Linked DNA regions of Thalassobaculum sp. OXR-137. The protein of the gene in region 1 binds, or shares a complex with, the protein of each later gene. Links are inferred from orthologs where the notes say so. Each region holds a gene or a part of one and is shown in the gene's direction. Other genes may lie near its edges. The genes, in order: T8K17_RS20815 and dnaG.

What was found.
Region 2: the proteins of T8K17_RS20815 (region 1) and dnaG are in contact, whole or in part, in a crystal structure (PDB 2R6A), measured with the Geobacillus stearothermophilus proteins. The link is inferred for Thalassobaculum sp. OXR-137 from one-to-one orthologs. Residues at the interface, in WP_033016901.1 of Geobacillus stearothermophilus: Ser13, Glu15, Ala16, Gln18, Glu91, Leu92, Asp94, Ala95, Val96, Pro97, Thr98, Ala99, Ala100, Asn101, Tyr104, Tyr105, Ile108; in WP_049624496.1 of Geobacillus stearothermophilus: Lys456, Leu457, Leu458, Pro459, Ala460, Asn463, Ala464, Leu467, Leu535, Leu536, Ile537, Ala538, Gln544, Glu545, Asp548, Tyr549, His552.

What each region holds. Positions count from the first base shown.
Region 1 is NZ_CP139715.1:4,462,686-4,471,636, forward strand. What follows is about bases 3,511-6,350. They hold T8K17_RS20815 (replicative DNA helicase), read left to right. Parts: upstream 3,511-4,085; coding sequence 4,086-5,615; downstream 5,616-6,350. Other genes in these bases: phnE (phosphonate ABC transporter, permease protein PhnE), read left to right, coding at 3,511-3,806; T8K17_RS20820 (PHB depolymerase family esterase), read left to right, coding at 6,183-6,350. Also shown: T8K17_RS20790 (DUF2232 domain-containing protein), read left to right, coding at 1-161; rplI (50S ribosomal protein L9), read left to right, coding at 266-859; T8K17_RS20800 (PhnD/SsuA/transferrin family substrate-binding protein), read left to right, coding at 1,243-2,124; T8K17_RS20805 (phosphonate ABC transporter ATP-binding protein), read left to right, coding at 2,174-2,986; more of phnE, read left to right, coding at 2,979-3,510; more of T8K17_RS20820, read left to right, coding at 6,351-7,001; T8K17_RS20825 (MFS transporter), read right to left, coding at 7,012-8,409; T8K17_RS20830 (hypothetical protein), read left to right, coding at 8,615-8,951. UniProt on the Escherichia coli protein: The main replicative DNA helicase, it participates in initiation and elongation during chromosome replication. Travels ahead of the DNA replisome, separating dsDNA into templates for DNA synthesis.
Region 2 is NZ_CP139715.1:1,292,851-1,301,953, reverse strand. What follows is about bases 6,112-9,103. They hold dnaG (DNA primase), read left to right. Parts: upstream 6,112-6,648; coding sequence 6,649-8,559; downstream 8,560-9,103. Other genes in these bases: rpoD (RNA polymerase sigma factor RpoD), read left to right, coding at 8,608-9,103; T8K17_RS06140 (alpha/beta hydrolase), read left to right, coding at 6,112-6,440. Outside these bases: T8K17_RS06165 (ABC transporter ATP-binding protein), read left to right, coding at 1-1,179; T8K17_RS06160 (ABC transporter substrate-binding protein), read left to right, coding at 1,279-2,322; T8K17_RS06155 (ABC transporter ATP-binding protein), read left to right, coding at 2,342-3,109; T8K17_RS06150 (ABC transporter permease), read left to right, coding at 3,102-3,899; T8K17_RS06145 (MFS transporter), read right to left, coding at 3,911-5,185; more of T8K17_RS06140, read left to right, coding at 5,286-6,111. UniProt on the Escherichia coli protein: RNA polymerase that catalyzes the synthesis of short RNA molecules used as primers for DNA polymerase during DNA replication.

The sequences.
Region 1 (8,951 bases):
CCCTGTCCCGGCGCAGCGGCAGCGGGGGACTCTGGCTCGGCGGAACCTATGCCCTGCTGGTGGTCTTCAGCTGGGCGGCGGCCGCCGTGATCGTGCTGGTTGGAATGCTGGACGTGGTTTTCGATTTTCGCCGTCGCGCGGGGCCTCCCCCGCAAGAGTGACCGGCGGCGAATGACTGATAAGCGGTCGCCTCGGCGCCGCCCTGATGAGGAAATCCGGATACCTATCCGGGGGGCGTAGGCCCGCAAGAGAAGGAGTGAGGACGATGGAAGTCATCCTGCTGGAACGGATCGAGAGCCTCGGCCAGATGGGCGATGTGGTTTCGGTCAAGCCGGGCTACGCCCGTAACTATCTGCTGCCGCAGAAGAAGGCGCTGCGCGCCAACGACGGCAACCGCAAGGTCTTCGAGGAGCGCCGTGCGCAGCTCGAGGCCGAGAACCTGGAGCGCAAGTCGGAAGCCGAGCAGGTCGCCAAGACCCTCGACGGCATGACGGTTGTTCTGGTCCGCGCCGCGGGCGAGAGCGGCCAGCTCTACGGCTCGGTGTCGGCCCGCGACATCTCTGACGCGGTGACCGCCGCCGGGGTCACCGTCGGCCGCAGCCAGGTCAAGCTGGACAAGGCGCTCAAGGCCCTCGGCCTGGAGCCGGTGCGCGTCCAGTTGCACCCGGAAGTCTCGGTGAACGTGACCGTGAACATCGCCCGGTCCCAGGACGAGGCCGAAACCCAGGCCCGTCTCGGCCGCGCCCTCGATCGGGGCGTGATGGACGAGGAAGAGCGGATGGAAGACGAGGCTCCCGAGGTCGAGGAGCTGCTCGATCCGGAAGCCGTGGAGACCGAGGAGGAGAAGGCCGAGGCCTGATCCCCTCCCCGCATATGCCTTGCGACGGGCCGTCCTTCGGGACGGCCCTTTGCGTTTCTGGGATTGGGGCTCGTCTTCCCTTCTCCGTCATCCCAAGGTCCCCCGGGCCCTTCGACACGGCCCGGCATCGCCGGCCCTGCTCAGGGCGAGGTCTTGGTATTCAAAGCTCTCAATGACCTCACCCTGAGCAGCCCCGCAGGGGCGTGTCGAAGGGTCGACAACCCGCGCTGGACATCCACCGCGATACATCCACGGTCACCAAACCATCATCGAACCGACGCCGTTCCGACACCGCAGCGTCACACCGGCGACAGTCGGCGGGTGATATCCGCTGGGCCTTCCGAATGATCCGGGCATCTGCCCGCACCCTGGAGGAGGCTCACATGAAGCTCCGCGCCCTGCTCGCCGCCGCCGCCCTGGCGGTCGCCGTCCCGTCGCTCGCCGTCCCGTCGCCCGCCAGCGCCGCCGACAGCCTCAAGATCGCCGTTACCGATATCGAGGGCCTGGAGGCCCTGCAGAGCGAGTTCGGTCCGTTCGAGGACGCTCTCGAGAAGAGCACCGGCCTGGACATCGAGCTGTTCCCGGTCGGCAGCCGCACCGCCGCCGTCGAGGCGATCAACGCCGGCCAGGTGGACCTGGTGCTCACTGGGCCGGCCGAGTACGTGGTGATCAAGGAACTGACCGACGCCAAGATCGTCGTCGGCTGGCAGCGTCCCGACTACTTCGCCCAGGTCGTCGCCCTCGCAGACGGCCCGATCCGCCGGGTCGCCGACCTGAAGGGCAAGAGCGTGGCCTTCGGCTCCGTCGGCTCCACCTCCCAGCACCTCGGCCCGGCCCAGGCGCTGACCGACCTCGGCCTCGTCTACGGCCAGGACTACGAGCCGAAGATCATCTCCCGCAACGTCGCCGTCGAGGCCCTGATCTGCGGCGACATCGCCGCCATCGGCATGAACTACAGCCACCTGCAGCGCGCCCGCGAGGCGTATCCTGACGTGGCCTTCACCGTCGTCGCCCGCGGCCGCGACCTGCCGAACGACATCCTTGTGGCCCGCGCCGACGCCGATCCGGCGGCCATCGACAAGGTGCGCAAGGCCTTCGTCGACAACGGCAAGTCCCTGCTCGCCGCCGTGCTGAAGGGCGAGGACAATCAGAAGTACAAGGGCGGCTTCTTCCTCGCGACCGTCGAGGACAGCGACTACGACTACGTGCGCTCGATGTACAAGACCATCGGGGTCGACGGCTTCAAATCCTTCGTCGGCAATTGACGGCGGTTGGGCGCCGGCTTCCCGGTCGGCGCCCGCCCCGGTCATCATCATGACAGCCCTGCTCCAACCCTCGCCGCTGCACGCGGATCCGGTCGCCGCCGCACCGGCCGCCGCCGCCCCGCTGATCGCGGCGCACGCCGTCTGCAAGCGCTTCGCCGACGGCCCGCCGGTGCTCGACGGCGTCACCCTGTCGATCGCGACGGGCGAGCGCGTCGCCCTGCTCGGCGCCAACGGCGCGGGCAAGTCGACCCTGCTCCGCGCCCTGGTCGGGCTGATTCCGATCACCGGCGGGGCCGTCGAGATCCTCGGCCAGCGCTTCACGGAGCTACCCAGCGCCAAGCAACGCTCGGTGATGCGGCGCCGGCTCGGCTTCGTGTTCCAGTTCCACGGGCTGGTCGGCCGCACCAGCGCACTCTCCAACGTCGTGAACGGGGCGCTGGGCCAGGGTCATGGCTGGCGCAGCTGGCACCAGTCCTTGGCCCCGTCCTCCCTGCGCGACGCCGCCCTGGAGGCGCTCGACGCGGTCGGGCTGGCCGACCGGGCGGCGGCGCGGGCCGACACCCTGTCCGGCGGCCAGTCCCAGCGGGTCGCCATCGCCCGCGCCATCGTCCACGGCCCGGACCTGCTGTTCGCCGACGAGCCGGCCGCCAGTCTCGATCCCGCCGCCGGGCTCGACATCATGCGCCTCTTCGCCCGGCTCGCCGGCGAGCATCGGCGCACGCTGGTCTACACCACCCACGACATGCGCCACGCCCTGGAGCACGCCGACCGGATCGTCGCGCTGAAGGCCGGGCAGGTGGTGTTCGACGCCGCCGCCGGCGACCTCACCGAACGCGACCTGGAGCCGATCTATCGTGGCTGACACCCCTCTCGCCCACCCGGACGCCCGGCCGACCGCCGGAACCATCGCGCGCTGGCCCCGGCTGACGCCGCTGCGGTTCACCCTTCTCGTCGCGGTCGGCGCGGTGTTGCTGGCGTCCATCGGCGAGGTCGCGCCCTCGGCGGACCGGCTGATCGGCGCGATCCCGCGGATGGGCTCGCTGCTGGAACGGATGCTGCCGCCTGAGACCGATCCCGCCTTTCTCGGCCGCATGGGGATGCGGCTGGTGGAGACCCTGCAGATCGCCCTCGTCGGCACCCTGTTCGGCATCCTGCTGAGCTTTCCGCTAGCTTGGTGCTCGGCAGCGGGCCTGAGCCCGTTCGGCCGGCTGCGCTGGCTCCCCCGGGGCTTGGTATCCTTGTTCCGCACGGTGCCGGACCTGGTCTGGGCGCTGTTCTTCGTCTCGGCGGTCGGGCTCGGCGCCATCGCCGGCACGCTGACAATCATCGTCGACACCGCCGGCTTCTGCGGCCGCTTCTTCGCCGAGGCCATGGAGGACAGCGACAAGCGGCCGCGCGAGGCGCTGGAGGCGATCGGGGCGCGCAAGATCGACGTGCTTGCCGCCGCCGTGATCCCGCAATGCATGCCGTCCTTCATCAACACCGCGCTCTTCGCCCTGGAGCTGTCGGTGCGGTCGTCGGTGGTCCTGGGCATCGTCGGCGCGGGCGGCATCGGCCAGGAGCTGAAAAGCGCCTTCGAACTGTTCCAGTATCCCAAGGCCTCGGCGATCATCCTGGCGATCTTCGTCATCGTGTTGGCGATGGAGCACCTCACCGACTGGCTGAGGCGCCGGCTGGGGTGATCGGCCGCTTTCCCGTCTCCACACTCCCCGGTCCTGTGTGTTCAGCCCGGAGAGGTTGGGAACGGCATCGTTCCGCCCCCGTATCATTCACAGGCGCCGAGTCGCGCAAGCCGGGGACCGACAAACCCCCGCGGGAACTATCCACAGCTAAGCCCCGGTTTCGTCCCCACAATCCTTTTCAATACTACGTGCAAGACGCTCGCGTTTCGGGGCTCCGGCGGGCTATGCGTTAGAATCTGTCCCCAGGGAACACGAACAGCAAAGCCGAGTTGCCTCGCCATGTCCGATCCCGAGTCCAGCATCGCCCCCTTCCCTGGCCCGAACGCCTTCGTCCAAGACGACGCCGGCCCCGCCACCGCGTCCTACCGCGAGCCGCCGCACAATCTGGAGGCGGAACAGGCGCTGCTGGGCGCCATCCTGGTCAACAACCGGTCCTACGAGCGGGTCAGCGAGTTCCTGCGCGCCGAGCATTTCGCCGATCCGGTCCATGGCCGGATCTTCGCCTCCTGCGCCAAGCTGATCGACCGCGGCCAGATCGCCACGCCGGTCACCCTGAAGGGCCTGTTCGACCAGGACGAGGCCCTGGCCGAGGTCGGCGGCGCCCAATACCTGGTCAAGCTCGCCGCCTCGGTGGTGACCGTCATCAACGCCGCCGATTACGGCCGCGAGATCCGCGACTGCTACCTGCGGCGCGAGCTGATCGAGATCGGCGAGGGCGTGGTCAACGACGCCTATGACCGCGACCTCGACACCGCCGCCCAGGAATTGATCGAGAAGGCCGAGAACCACCTCTTCACCCTGGCCGAGACCGGCGAGGGCGAGAACGGGCTGAAGGAACTGAAGCTGGCCCTGGCGGAATCCGTGGCCCAGGCCGAGGCCGCCTACAAGCGCGAGGGCGGGCTCGCCGGCTACTCCACCGGGTTGATCGACATCGACAACCTGCTCGGCGGCCTGCACCCCTCGGACCTGCTGATCCTCGCCGCCCGTCCGGCCATGGGCAAGTCGACGCTGGCCTCCAACATCGCCTTCCACATCGCCACCGGCTCGATGGACGATCCGGACACCCCGCCGCAGCCGGTGGCGTTCTTCTCGCTGGAAATGTCGGCGGAGCAGCTCGCCACCCGTATCCTGTCGGAACGCACCGGCATCGCTTCGGAGAAGCTGCGCCGTGGCCAGCTCGACAACGAGGATTTCGGCAAGCTGGTGGAGGCGAGCCAGGACCTGGAACGGGCGCCGATGTTCATCGACGACACCCCGGCCATTCCGATCTCGACCCTGCGGACCCGCGCCCGGCGGCTGAAGCGCCAGCATGGGCTGGCGCTGATCGTGGTCGACTACCTGCAGCTCATGCGCCCGGCCCCCGGCGCGCGGATCGACAACCGGGTGCAGGAAATCTCCGCCATCTCCCAGGGCCTCAAGGCGATCGCCAAGGAACTGGACGTGCCGGTCCTCGCCCTCTCCCAGCTCTCCCGCGCGGTCGAGCAGCGCGAGGACAAGCGCCCGGTGCTGGCCGACCTGCGTGAATCCGGATCGATCGAGCAGGACGCCGACATCGTCATGTTCATCTATCGCGAGGATTACTATCTGCAGAAGGCCGAGCCGATCCAGCGGATCGAGGAGGACGCGCAGAAGTTCCACGACCGCTACGACGCGTGGAAGGAGCGCTGCGAGAAAGCCCACGGCAAGGCCGAGGTCATCATCTCGAAGCAGCGCCACGGCCCGACCGGCGTGGTGACCCTGCATTTCGACGGGTCCACGACGAAGTTCACCAACTACGTCGCCGACGACCACGTGCCGGACCATTACTGAGCCCTTCGACACGCCCGGACCAGGGTCCGGGCTGCTCAGGACGTGGTAATAACTATAAATGTCCGTCATCCCGAACTCGTTTCGGGACCTCACCCTTCCCATCCGCCAATGTGGTCCCGAAACGAGTTCGGGATGACGGAGAGGTTTTGGACCTCGCCCAGACCAGGACTCCGAACATGATCCAGGGGGACGTGTCGAAGGGCCGGGACAGACCCCGAAATTAGAAAGGCCGCCCGGATGGGGCGGCCTTTCCGTGAGCCGATGAAGGCTCGAACTCGATTTACGTGCTTCAGACGGCCGCCGAAGGCTGCTCCGACATCCTGCCAAGGCACACGAGCTCGCCCCGCATCGCAAGATCACTAGACACCGGATCACCTCCTTTCAGTTGGTTGAACACCACGGAAATGGTGCGGTGCAGGACCCGGTTCGACAACCCGTCGGCTGAAAGCCAGGAAAACCGCGGGATCCGGCCGCCCCTTGCCTGGCCCTCCGGTCGGTCGCCCCGGTGCGAATCCGGTCACCGGCTTGTCATTGGACGGCCGGGGAGCGGGTTGCCAGGGTACGGGCATGATCCGCCTGCTCCTGTCTCTCCCCCTCGCCCTCCTCCTGCTCACCGCCCCCGCCCGGGCGGCGGAAGACGCGTCCTTTGCCGTCGAGGCCGGGACCTACAGGGCCCATGTCCCCGCCTCCTGGGACGGATCCACGCCGCTGCCCCTGCTGATCTTCTTCCACGGCTTCGGCCAGACGGGCGAGGTCGTCATGGGCAACACGGAGCTGATGACGCTCGCGGACGAAGAAGGCGTGCTGGTGATCGCCCCGGACGGCCAGGAAAAACGCTGGGCCCATCAGGGCGCACCCCTGCGCGAGCGGCTGCGCGACGACGATGCCTTCGTGCGGTCCATACTGGCCGACGCCAAGCAGCGCTGGCCGGTGGACCCGGCGCGCATCTGGGCCTCGGGCTTCTCCATCGGCGGGTCGATGACCTGGCACCAGGCCTGTTTCCAGGGCGATCTGTTCACCGCCTTCCTCCCGGTCGCCGGCGCCTTCTGGCGGCCGCATCCGGAGAGCTGCCCGTCCGGCCCGGTGACCCTGATGCATGTGCACGGCACCGGCGACACGGTGGTGCCGATGCAGGGCCGTCCGATCCGCGAGGTCTACCACCAGGGTGACGTGCTGAAGGGCATGGCCTTCTGGCGTGCCCAGAACGGCTGTCCGGCCGACCCGGCGGAGGTGACGGAGACCGGCGACCTGCGCTGCGAGATCTGGCGCGGCTGCACGTCGGGCAGGGAGCTTCAGCTCTGCCTGCATCCCGGCGGACACATCATTCCGATGGACCACATGGCGCGGGCGATCGCCTGGGCCCAGTCTCAGACCGGGTCGCGGTAAACCCCGACAGTCAGGTCCCGCGCCCGAGGGCCCGCCGCAGGCTGACCAGAGCGCTGCAGGCGGCGGCGCAGGCGGCTATGGCCAGCCCGTAGCGCGGGACCGTGTCGTCGGGCAGCACCGTGAACAGGATGCCCACCGCCAGGCCGCCGAAGGTCTGGCCGAGCAGCCGCGCGGTACCCTGGGACCCGCCGGCGGCCCCTGCCCGCTCCCGCGGCACCGACATCAGCATGTTCCGGTTGTTGGGTACCTGGACGAAGCCGAACCCCAGCCCGGTGAGCGCCATGCAGGCCAGAAGCGGCGCCAGTCCGATCGGAAAGGCCGCCGCGATGCCCAGACCCACCGCCATGGTCAGCGCGCCGACGGCACATAGCCAGGCGGTGTCCACCCGGTCGGAGACGCGGCCGGCGATCGGCCCGGACACGGCCAGGGCGAGCGGCCAGGCGGTCATCGCCAGACCGGTCTCCCACGCCGGCAGGCCGAAGCCGTGCTGAAACAGGAAGGGCAGCGACACGAAAGACGCCATGAACGCCATGAACAGGAAGATCGAGGCCAGGACCGAAAGGCGGAAGGACTGCCGCCGCAGCAGATCCAGGGGGATCACCGGGACCTCCCGGTGCCACTCCCGGCGCACCAGCAGCCCGAAGGTCACGACGCTCAGCACCAGCATGCCGCAGCCCTGCCACGGCTCCGTGGCGACCCGCCCGGCGCCCAGCACCAGCAGCGCGAAGGCGCCGGCATTCATGGCCATCGCCGGCACGTCCGCCCGCCGGCCGCTGCCGCGCGGCCCGGCCAGGGCGGTCGACGCCAGCAGCACGACGAGGCCGATCGGCACATTGATCGCAAACAGCCAGGGCCAGCTGGCCACGGACAGGATGGCGGCACCAATGGCCGGACCGGCGGCGGAGGACAGTGCCACCACCATGGAATTGACGCCGATGTACATGCCGATCATGTGCGCCGGCAGGCTGTAGCGCAGCAGCGCGATGGTCAGCGACATGATCGGCGCCGCCCCGAACGCCTGCAGCACCCGGGCGGCGATCAGCCAGTCGATGCTGGGCGCCAGCGCGCACAGCCCGGAGGCCAGGGTGAACACCGTCACGCCGACCGTGAACAGCCGCCGCGGGCCGATCGCCTCGCCCAGGAAGGCGGCGGGCAGCAGGGCCATGACCAGGACGAGCTGATAGGCCGTCACCATCCAGACGGTCTTGGCCGTGCTGGCCTGGAGCTCGGCATGGATCGTCGGCAGGGCGACATTGGCGATGGCGCCGTCCAGCACCACCATCATCAGCGTCACGAGGAGAGCGAAGATGGCGACGTAGCGGCGCGGCACCGGCAGCCCGTCCTCGACATCCTGCGCGCTCGGGCCTGTGGCGGCTTCGCCGGTCGCGGCCGACGGGGCGTGTTTCATCATGCGTCCTTGGTTGCGCCGAAGATGTACCACCTCGGCCACCCTGCGAAAGACGCGGATGTTACAGCGCAGTGCTGCCGGGATAGCCATGCCAGGAGTGGGTGCAGCCTCTTGTCCCCCTTCCCCACTAAGCTTGAATGGATTGACAGTGCCGCCTCTACTCTCTTTGGTTGTAGCGGGCAATCGACTGGCGGGGATGCAAACCATGCGACACGGAATGACGCGCCGCGGCGTGCTGGGCGGGCTGATGCTGTCGGGAGCGCTGGGACTCGGCGGATGCGTGACCACGCCGAGCGGGTCGGCAACCAGCGCCGTCCAAGGCGGGCCGGACGGCGAGAGCGTTTCGAACGACGTGCCGTCCACGACCTACGCGGACAGCGCCACCTCGGGGGGCGTGATGGTGGTGCTGAGCCGCGAGCCCGGCGCGCCGACGGACGCCATCACCTTCGGTCTCCTCCCGGTCAGCATGGACGGCGACGAGATCAGCCTCGCCCCGCCCAAGCAGATGCTGCGCGCCACAGTTCGGCCGACCGACTCCGAGA
Region 2 (9,103 bases), 3.2 Mb from region 1 along the record:
GTCAACCGGGGCGAGACTGTGGGCATCGTCGGCTCCAACGGCTCTGGCAAGTCCACCCTGCTGCAGGTCATCGCCGGGCTGCTGCAGCCGAACGGCGGCTCGGTGACCGTCCACGGCCGCCCCGCCGCCCTGCTCGAGCTCGGCGCCGGCTTCAATCCGGAATTCACCGGGCGCGAGAACATCTACCTGAACGCCGCCATCCTGGGCCTGACCCAGCAGGAGATCGACGACCGCTTCGACAGCATCGTGGCGTTCTCCGGCCTGGAGCCCTTCATCGACCGGGCGGTGAACACCTATTCCAGCGGCATGTATGTCCGCCTCGCCTTCTCGATCGCGGTCAGCGTCGATCCGGACATCCTGATCGTCGACGAAGCGTTGGCGGTCGGCGACGAGGCGTTCCAGCGCAAATGCCTGGCCCGCATCGAGGCGATGCGCGATGCCGGCGCCACCATCCTGTTCGTCAGCCACGCCATGGGCATGGTCACCCAGCTCTGCGACCGGGCGGTGCTGATGGACCGGGGCGAGGTACTGATCGACGGCGACCCCAAGGAAGTCGCCTCCAACTACTACCGGCTGACCCACGCGCCGGGGAACGACCGCGAGCGGATCCGCAACGAGATCCTCAACCGCGGCCACGCCATCGAGGCCGCGCCCGCCGCGCGGGAGGTGGAGTCCGGCATGGACCTCACCTTCGTCAGCGAGAGCCGGGTCGAGCACGGCGGCCTCGGCGCGATCATCTGCGATCCCCGGATCGAGACGGTGAACGGCCAGCGGGTCAACCTGCTGGTCCGCGGCCGCTCCTACGTCCTGCGCTACGAGGTTTCGTTCGACGCCCCGTGCCGCAAGGTCCGCTTCGCCACCCTGTTCAAGACCAAGACGGGCATTGAACTGGGCGGCCGCGCCACCCAGCGGCTGGCCGAGGATCTGCCGGACTTCGAGCCGGGCGACCGGATCTCCGTCTCCTTCGAATTCACCTGCGCCCTGGCGCCGGGCACCTATTTCGCCAATACCGGCGTCAACGGCCTGGTCAACGGCGAGCGGGAATCCCTGCACCGCATCCTCGACGCCCTGATGTTCCAGGTGCTCCCCGATACCGACGACAGCCTGGTCGGCATGGTCGATCTCGGAATCATCCCGGCGATCGAGCGGCATACGGACGCCACCGGGGCGGGCGACTGACCCTCGCCCCCTAGGTCTGGCGGCCGGGGCTGATCCGGCTATTATCGCGCCAAACGCCCGCCGAGCAGCGGCGGAGCCATTCAGCGGAGGAAACGAACCATGCGGGCAACCCGTACAGCTCTCGGCGCCGTCGCGCGCCGCGCCCTTCTCGCGGCCCTGGTCGCCGTACCGGCCCTGACCGCAGGCGCCGACCTCGCCTCGGCGGCCGACACCATCAAGGTCGGCGCCCTGCGCTTCGCCTCCCACGCGGCCAGCTTCATCGCCTTCGAGCGCGGCTACTTCAAGGAGGCCGGGCTCGACGTCGAGTTCGAGTTCTTCCAGGCGGCACAGCCGATGGCCGTCGCCATCGCCTCGGGCGATATCGACTACGGCATCACCTCGATCACCGGCGGCCTGATCAACCTGGCCGACAAGGGCGCGATCAAGGTGATCGGCGGCGTGATGCACGAGGAGAAGGGCATCGACGGCTCGGCCATCGTGGTGTCCGACGCCGCCTATCAGGCCGGGCTGACCTCGCCGGACAAGCTCAAGGGCCACAGCTTCGCCATCACCCAGGCGGGCTCCTCCTTCCACTACATGGCGGCCCGCATCGCCGAGAAGGAAGGCTTCGGCGTCGAGGACCTGAAGCTCACCCCGCTGCAGAAGGTGCCGAACATCATCGCCGCCCTGAAGTCGGGTCAGGTCGATGCCTGGGCCATCGTCCCGCATATCGCCAAGGCGCTGGCCGGCGGCGGCGCGGTGCACATCATCGGCTGGGTCAACGACTACGCCCCCGACTATCAGGTGACCACCGTCTTCACGTCGGCCGACATCGCCGCCAACAAGCGCGACCAGACCGAGCGGTTCCTGAAGGCCTTTGCCCGGGGTGCCGCCGACTTCAACGCCGCGCTGGTGGACAAGACCGCCGGCGAGGAAGAGGCCGAAGCGGTGACCAAGCTGATCCACAAATACGTGTACACCACCCAGCCCTACGAGAAGGCCTCGGTGTCGATCCGCGACGGTGCGATCCGCCTGAACGAGGGGGCGAAGCTGAACGTGACCAACGTCGCCGACCAGCTCGCCTGGTTCAAGAAGGAGGGCCTGGTGAAGAGCGACATCGGCATCGACGGCCTGGTCGACGCGAGCTACGTCGAGACCTACTGACCAGCCTGGAGAGCGGGCCGTGGAGCTGAACATCCGGGGCGTCTGCCACGCCTATGGCCCGCTCACCGTGCTGGACGGGATCGATTTCGCGGTCCCGGAAGGCCGCATCGTCTGCATCGTCGGCCCGTCCGGCTGCGGGAAATCCACCCTGCTGCGGATGATCGGCGGGCTGGAACGGCCCGATAGCGGCGAGATCCTGCAGGTGGGCTCGCCGCCCGCCGCCAGCATCAACCCGCTGACCTTCATCTTCCAGGACTTCGCCCTGCTGCCCTGGCGCAGCGTTGAGGGCAATATCCGCCTGGTATTGGAGGACCACCGCCTGGGTGCTCCGGAGACGGAGCGGATCGTCGCCGACGTGCTCGCCCGCACCACCCTGAGCGAGTTCCGCAAGGCGTGGCCGCGCCAGCTTTCCGGCGGCATGCGCCAGCGGGTCGCCATCGCCCGGGCCCTGGCGGTGTCGCCGGCCGTCATGCTGATGGACGAACCGCTCTCGGCGCTGGACGCCCAGACCCGCGAGCTGCTGATGGCCGATCTGGTCGATCTGTGGGAGCGCGAGCGGTTCTCCGCCGTCTACGTCACCCACAATCTCGGCGAGGCGGTGCGGCTGGGGCACCGGGTGATCGTGCTGTCCCGCCGGCCCGGCCGGATCCGCGAGATCGTCGATATCGACATGCCCCTGGGCGAGCGCGCCGACCGCATGACCGAGCTGGAAGCGCATCAGTCCCGGCTCTGGGGGCTGATCCGCGACGAGGCCGAGGCGGCGGAGAAGGAACTGGTGGATGGCTGACAGAGAGATCCGGCCCGTGCCGTTCCGCGGCGGCGGTTTCGCCACCCGCAAGCTCGGGATCGTTGGCCCTCTGGTCTTCGTCGTGATCCTCGCCCTGTGGGAGATCGGCTGCCGCACCGGCGCGATCCCGCCGCTGGTGCTGCCGGCGCCGTCGGAGATCTATGCCGCGCTCGCCCGCCTGGTGGAGACCGGGCTGATCTGGGACCATCTCGGCGCCTCGCTGAGCCGGCTGGCGGTCGGGTGGACCCTGGGTACGGTGCTCGGCATCGCGGTCGGGCTCAGCATCGGCCTGTTCTCGCTCGCCCGCGCCGGGCTCGCCCCCATCGTCGCCGCGATCTTCCCGGTCCCGAAGATCGCGCTGCTACCACTGTTCGTCATCTGGTTCGGCATCGGCGAGGGGTCGAAGGTCGCCACCATCCTGTTCGGCACCTTCTTTCCCACGGTGGTCGCCACCTATGGCGGGGTGGACAATGTGGACCGCACCCTGATCCGCATGGGCCAGTCCTTCGGCCTGTCCTGGTTCTCCATCGTCCGCAAGATCATCCTGCCCGGCGCGCTGCCGGCGATCCTGCCGGGGTTCCGGATCTCCGCCGCCATCGCCATCGTGCTGCTGGTTGCCGCCGAGATGATCGGCGCCGAATACGGCATCGGCGCCTATATCCTGCTGGCCGGCAGTCTGATGGCGACCGACGAGCTGCTGGCCGGCGTCGCCATCCTGTCGACCATCGGCCTGGTGGTGAACTGGCTGATCGGCCGGGCGGAGCGGGCGCTTCTCGACTGGCGGCGGTAGCCGACAGCGACCTAAGGGCCGCCCTCGGCGGCGGGTTTCGGTTTCTCCGCCTCTCCGTCCTCCGGCTGCGGATCTTCGGTGCGGGGATCGAGTTCGAACATGATGGTGCCGCCGCGCGGGGTGGCCACCAGCTCCGCCTGTTCCTCCAGCGCCACCGGCGGGCGGGCCTTCAGGCGCCACAGGCCGAACAGGACCAGCAGCATCCACACCGCCGACACGTGCAGGAACAGGGCGCGCGGCCCCACCTCCTCCATCAGCAGCGAGGCGATCGGCGGGCCGACGATCGCGCCCATGCCGTAGGTCAGCAGCAACCCGCCGCTCATCACCACGAAGTCGCCGGCCTCCAGCCGGTCGTTGGCATGGGCCAGCGCCAGCCCGTATATCGGCAGGAACAGCCCGCCCAGGGCGAAGCCGGAGATCACTGCCCAGGTGACCGAGATCGGCGCCAGGAAGGCGGCCCCCGCGCTGACGATGGAGGTGGCGAAGGCGGCGCCGATGAGGATCAGGCGGCGGTCGAACACCCGGTCCAGCGCGGCGATGGGGACCTGCATCACCGCGCCGCCGATCACCGTGGCCGTCATGAACAGGGAGATGCCGACCGTATCGAGCCCGGTCTTCTGCCCGAACACCGCGCCGAGCGACCAGAACGCCCCATTGCCGACACCCACCGCCAGGGCGGCGGCGAGACCGAGGGGGGAGACCCGCCAGAGATAGAACAGCCGAATCTTCACGTTCTGGATCGGCGCCGGGGCCTGGGCGGTCGACATCGCCGTCGGCACCAGGGCGAGCACGATCAGGATGGCGGACAAGCTGAACAGCTCGAAACCCGCCGGCGGGGCAACGCTCAGCAGGAGCTGGCCGACGGAGACGGCACTCAGGTCGACGATGCGGTAGACCGAGATGATCTTACCCCGCGTCTCGTCGGTCGCCCGGTCGTTCAGCCAGCTCTCCACGATCATGGTCAGGCCGGACATGGCGATGCCGGAGAGGGCGCGCAGCAGGAACCAGGCGGTCGGGTCGCCGGCCAGGGCATAGGCCAACGCTGTCGCCGCCGCGAGCGCGGCCAGGGCGGAGAAGCTGCGGATATGGCCGACCCGCTGCACGATCCGCGGCGTCATCAGGCAGCCGATCACGTAGCCGACGAAATAGCCGGACATGGCGAGGCCGATGGCCCCGGTCGACATCCCGTCCATCGCCGCCCGCGTCGGCAGCAGCAGGGTCAGCAGCCCGTTGCCGGCAAGCAGCAGGGCGAGACTGGTCAGCAGGGCGGAGACGGAAGCGATCATGAGATCCCGGGCGCTATCGCGGAAAGGAACGGCCGGACTAGGATAGGGGTTCAACGACACACCGGGCAAATGAACAGCCCGGGACACCCGGAGACGCGCCATGAGCCACCCTTCCCTCACGCCCCAGGACCCGCTGGACTCCGCCCTTCTGCCCGCCGGAGTGCGCTCGCGCTTCGTGGAGAACGTCAACGGGTTGCGGATGCATCTGCTGGAGGCCGGATGGGAAAAGGCGGCGGACAGGCCCTGCCTGCTGCTGCTGCACGGCTTCCCGGAACTGGCCTATAGCTGGCGCAAGGTGATGCCGGCCCTGGCCGAGGCGGGCTACCACGTCATCGCCCCGGACCAGCGCGGCTACGGCCGGACGACCGGCTGGGATGCCGACTACGACGGGCCGCTGACGCCGTTCCGGCCGCTCAACCTGCTGCGCGACATCCTGGGCCTCCTGGCCGCGCTGGGCCGGCGCCATGTGGAGGCGGTGATCGGCCACGATTTCGGCTCGCCCATCGCCGCCACCTGCGCCCTGGTGCGCCCCGACGTGTTCCGCGCCCTGGCGATGATGAGCTCGCCCTTCCCCGGCCCGCCGAAGACGCCGTTCGAGACGCCGGACCCCAAGGCGGACGTCCATGCCGATCTCGCCGCCCTGGCCCGGCCGCGCAAGCATTACCAGTGGTACTACGCCACCCGCCCGGCCAACACGGACATGACCGAGTGCCCCCAGGGCCTCCACGCCTTCCTGCGCGCCTATTACCACCACAAGAGCGCCGACTGGCCCGGCAACAGGCCGTTCCGGCTGGCGGGCTGGACCGCCGACGCGCTGGCGCAGATGCCGACCTACTACATCATGGACCTGAACGAGACGATGGCGCAGACCGTGGCCAAGGAGATGCCGTCGGACGCCGAGATCGCGGCCAATACCTGGCTGCCGGAGCGCGAGATGGCGGTCTATGCCGGCGAATACGGCCGCACCGGCTTCCAGGGCGGGCTGCAATGGTACCGGTGCAACACCACCGGCGCCTTCCTGTCCGAGCAGGAGGTGTTCTCCGGCCGCACCATCGACGTGCCGGCCACCTTCATCGCCGGCGCCCAGGACTGGGGCATCTACCAGTTCCCCGGCGCGATCGAGGCGATGGCCAGCGATGCCGTCTGTCCGGACTGGCGCGGGACGCACCTGATCGACGGGGCCGGCCACTGGGTGCAGCAGGAGCAGCCGGAGGCGGTGGTGGAGAAGCTGCTGGGGTTTCTGCAGGGGGTGTAACGCCGTGCGGCCGCCCGGCCCTTCGACACGTCCCCCGGATTGACATCCGGGGTCCTGCTCAGGGCGAGGTCAAAATCCCTACCCATTGACCTCGCCCTGAGCAGCGCCCGCCGGGCGCGTGTCGAAGGGCCGCTCGCCGCAATGACTCTCCCAGCCAACAGGCGTATGATCGCGGCCCCGCGCCCCGATGTACCGAGTACCCCCGCCCATGTCGCTTCCCCCGCACTTTCTCGACGAGCTGCGCGACCGCGTGACGGTCTCCAGCGTGATCGGGCGGAAGTACAAGCTGGAGCGCAAGGGCCGGGAGTTCCTGGCGGTCTGCCCGTTCCATAACGACACCAAGCCGTCGCTCTCCATCGTGGACGACAAGGGCTTCTACCACTGCTTCGCCTGCGGCGCGCACGGGGACGTCTTCAAGTTCCTGATGGAAAACGACGGCCTCAAGTTCATGGAGGCGGTGGAGCAGGTCGCGTCTCTGGCCGGACTGGAAGTGCCGAAGGAAAGCCCCGAAGAGCAGCAGCGGGCCGAACGCCGCCGCTCGCTGCAGGAGGTGGTGGACCTCGCCTGCCGCTGGTACGAGCGCCAGCTCCACACCTCGGCCGGCGAGGCCGGGCTGCGCTACCTGAAGGAGCGCGGGCTCAGCGACGACACGATCAAGACCTTCCGCCTGGGCTGGGCGCCGGACGACCGCAAGGCGCTGCAGCGCGCCATGAAGGCCGAGGGCGTGGAGACCGACGTGCTGGTGGAAGCCGGTCTGGTCAAACGCTACGAGGAGGGCGAACGCTCGGGCGAGACCGTCGACTATATGCGCGGCCGGGTGTTGTTCCCGATCACCGACCGGCGCGGCAAGGTCATCGCCTTCGGCGGCCGGGTCTTGGGCGACGGCCAGCCGAAATACCTGAACTCGCCGGACACCCCGCTGTTCCACAAGGGCCGCATCCTCTACGGCCTCGCCCAGGCGCGCGAGCCGGCCCATAAATCCGGCGAGCTGATGGTCGCCGAGGGCTATATGGACGTGATCGCCCTGGCCCAGGCCGGCTTCCCGGCGGTCGCCCCGCTCGGCACCGCGCTGACCGAGGACCAGATCGTCGAGCTGTGGCGGATCACCCCGGAGCCGATCCTGTGCTTCGACGGCGACACCGCCGGCCAGCGGGCCGCGCGGCGCGCCTGCGACCGCGCCCTGCCGCTGCTGAAGCCCGGCCATTCCCTGCGCTTCGTCACCCTGCCCGAAGGCCAGGACCCGGACGACCTGATCCAGCGCGACGGCAAGAAGGCGCTGCGGGCGATCCTGAACACCGCCATCGGCCTGGCCGATTTCCTGTGGGCGAGCGAGCTGCTGGCGACCCCGACCGACACGCCGGAACGCAAGGCGGCCTTCTTCAAGCGGATGCGCGATCTGGTGCGCGAGGTCGCCGATCAGGGCGTGCAGATCGCCTACAAGGACCACATGGAGGCGCGCATCGACGAAATGCGCCGGCCCCAGGGACGCGCCGGAAGCGGCTATGGCGGTCGCGATTTCGGCCGGAACCAGGAACGCGGCGGTGCCGCGCGCGGCCGGGGCAACGACCGCCAGCGCGGCGGCCGCTGGACCCCGCCGACCCCGCCGGAACCGGCGGGCAGCCGCACCGCCCGAGCCCTGGTCGATGCCGTGCTGCCCCGGCGCCAGCAGCAGGTCATCCTGGCCACCTTCCTGCACCATCCCGGCCTGCTGGACGAATTGGGCGAGGTCCTGGCGACCCTGGCGCTGGACGACCCGTTCCTTGACAACCTTCGCCGTCAAATTCTAGAGATCAACGCTGAGGACACTGGACTTGACGCCGACGGTCTTCGCGACCACCTCATGGCGTTAGGCTATTCGGAAACGGTGGATGGATTGCTGTCCGACGAGGCTCTGCACCACGCGGGGTTCGCGCGGAAGGGTGCAAGCCATTCCGATGCGCGGCAGGGATTGGCGGAACTGCTTGGACGATTCGCCGGCCCTCTGCTACGAGAGCAACTGTTCGATGCGCAGCGGGAATATGAACAGACATTTAGCGAGGCAAGCTGGCAGCGCATGCTGAGCCTGCAAAGCACTCTTCAAGCGATTACCTCCGCGTCGGCGCTGGAAGACGCGAACTGAGAACGGAGCCGGCGTCGACACCGGCGACAACGATGAGGTCGAAGGCTCATGGCGACTAAGACAGCAACTGCGGCTCAGAATGACGACGACGATACCCGCGAGGAGGGTGCCGCGCCGGACGGGCCGCTGCTGGACAATATCAACCAGGCGGTCAAGAACCTCATCAAGAAGGGGAAGGAGCGCGGCTACCTGACCTATGACGAGGTGAACTCGGCCCTGCCCCAGGAGGAGATGTCCTCCGAGCAGATCGAGGACATCATGAGCGCCCTCAGCGAGATGGGCGTGAACGTCGTCGAGAACGAGGACGACGGCGACAAGGACGACGACAAGGGCGACAGCGACGGCGCCGTCGCCGGCAACGTCTCCGACGAGGATGTCGGCCGCACCGACGACCCGGTGCGCATGTACCTGCGCGAGATGGGCTCGGTCGAGCTGCTGTCCCGCGAGGGCGAAATCGCCATCGCCAAGCGCATCGAAGCCGGCCGCGAGATGATGATCGGCGGCATCTGCGAGAGCCCGCTGACCATCCGCGCCCTGGTGCACT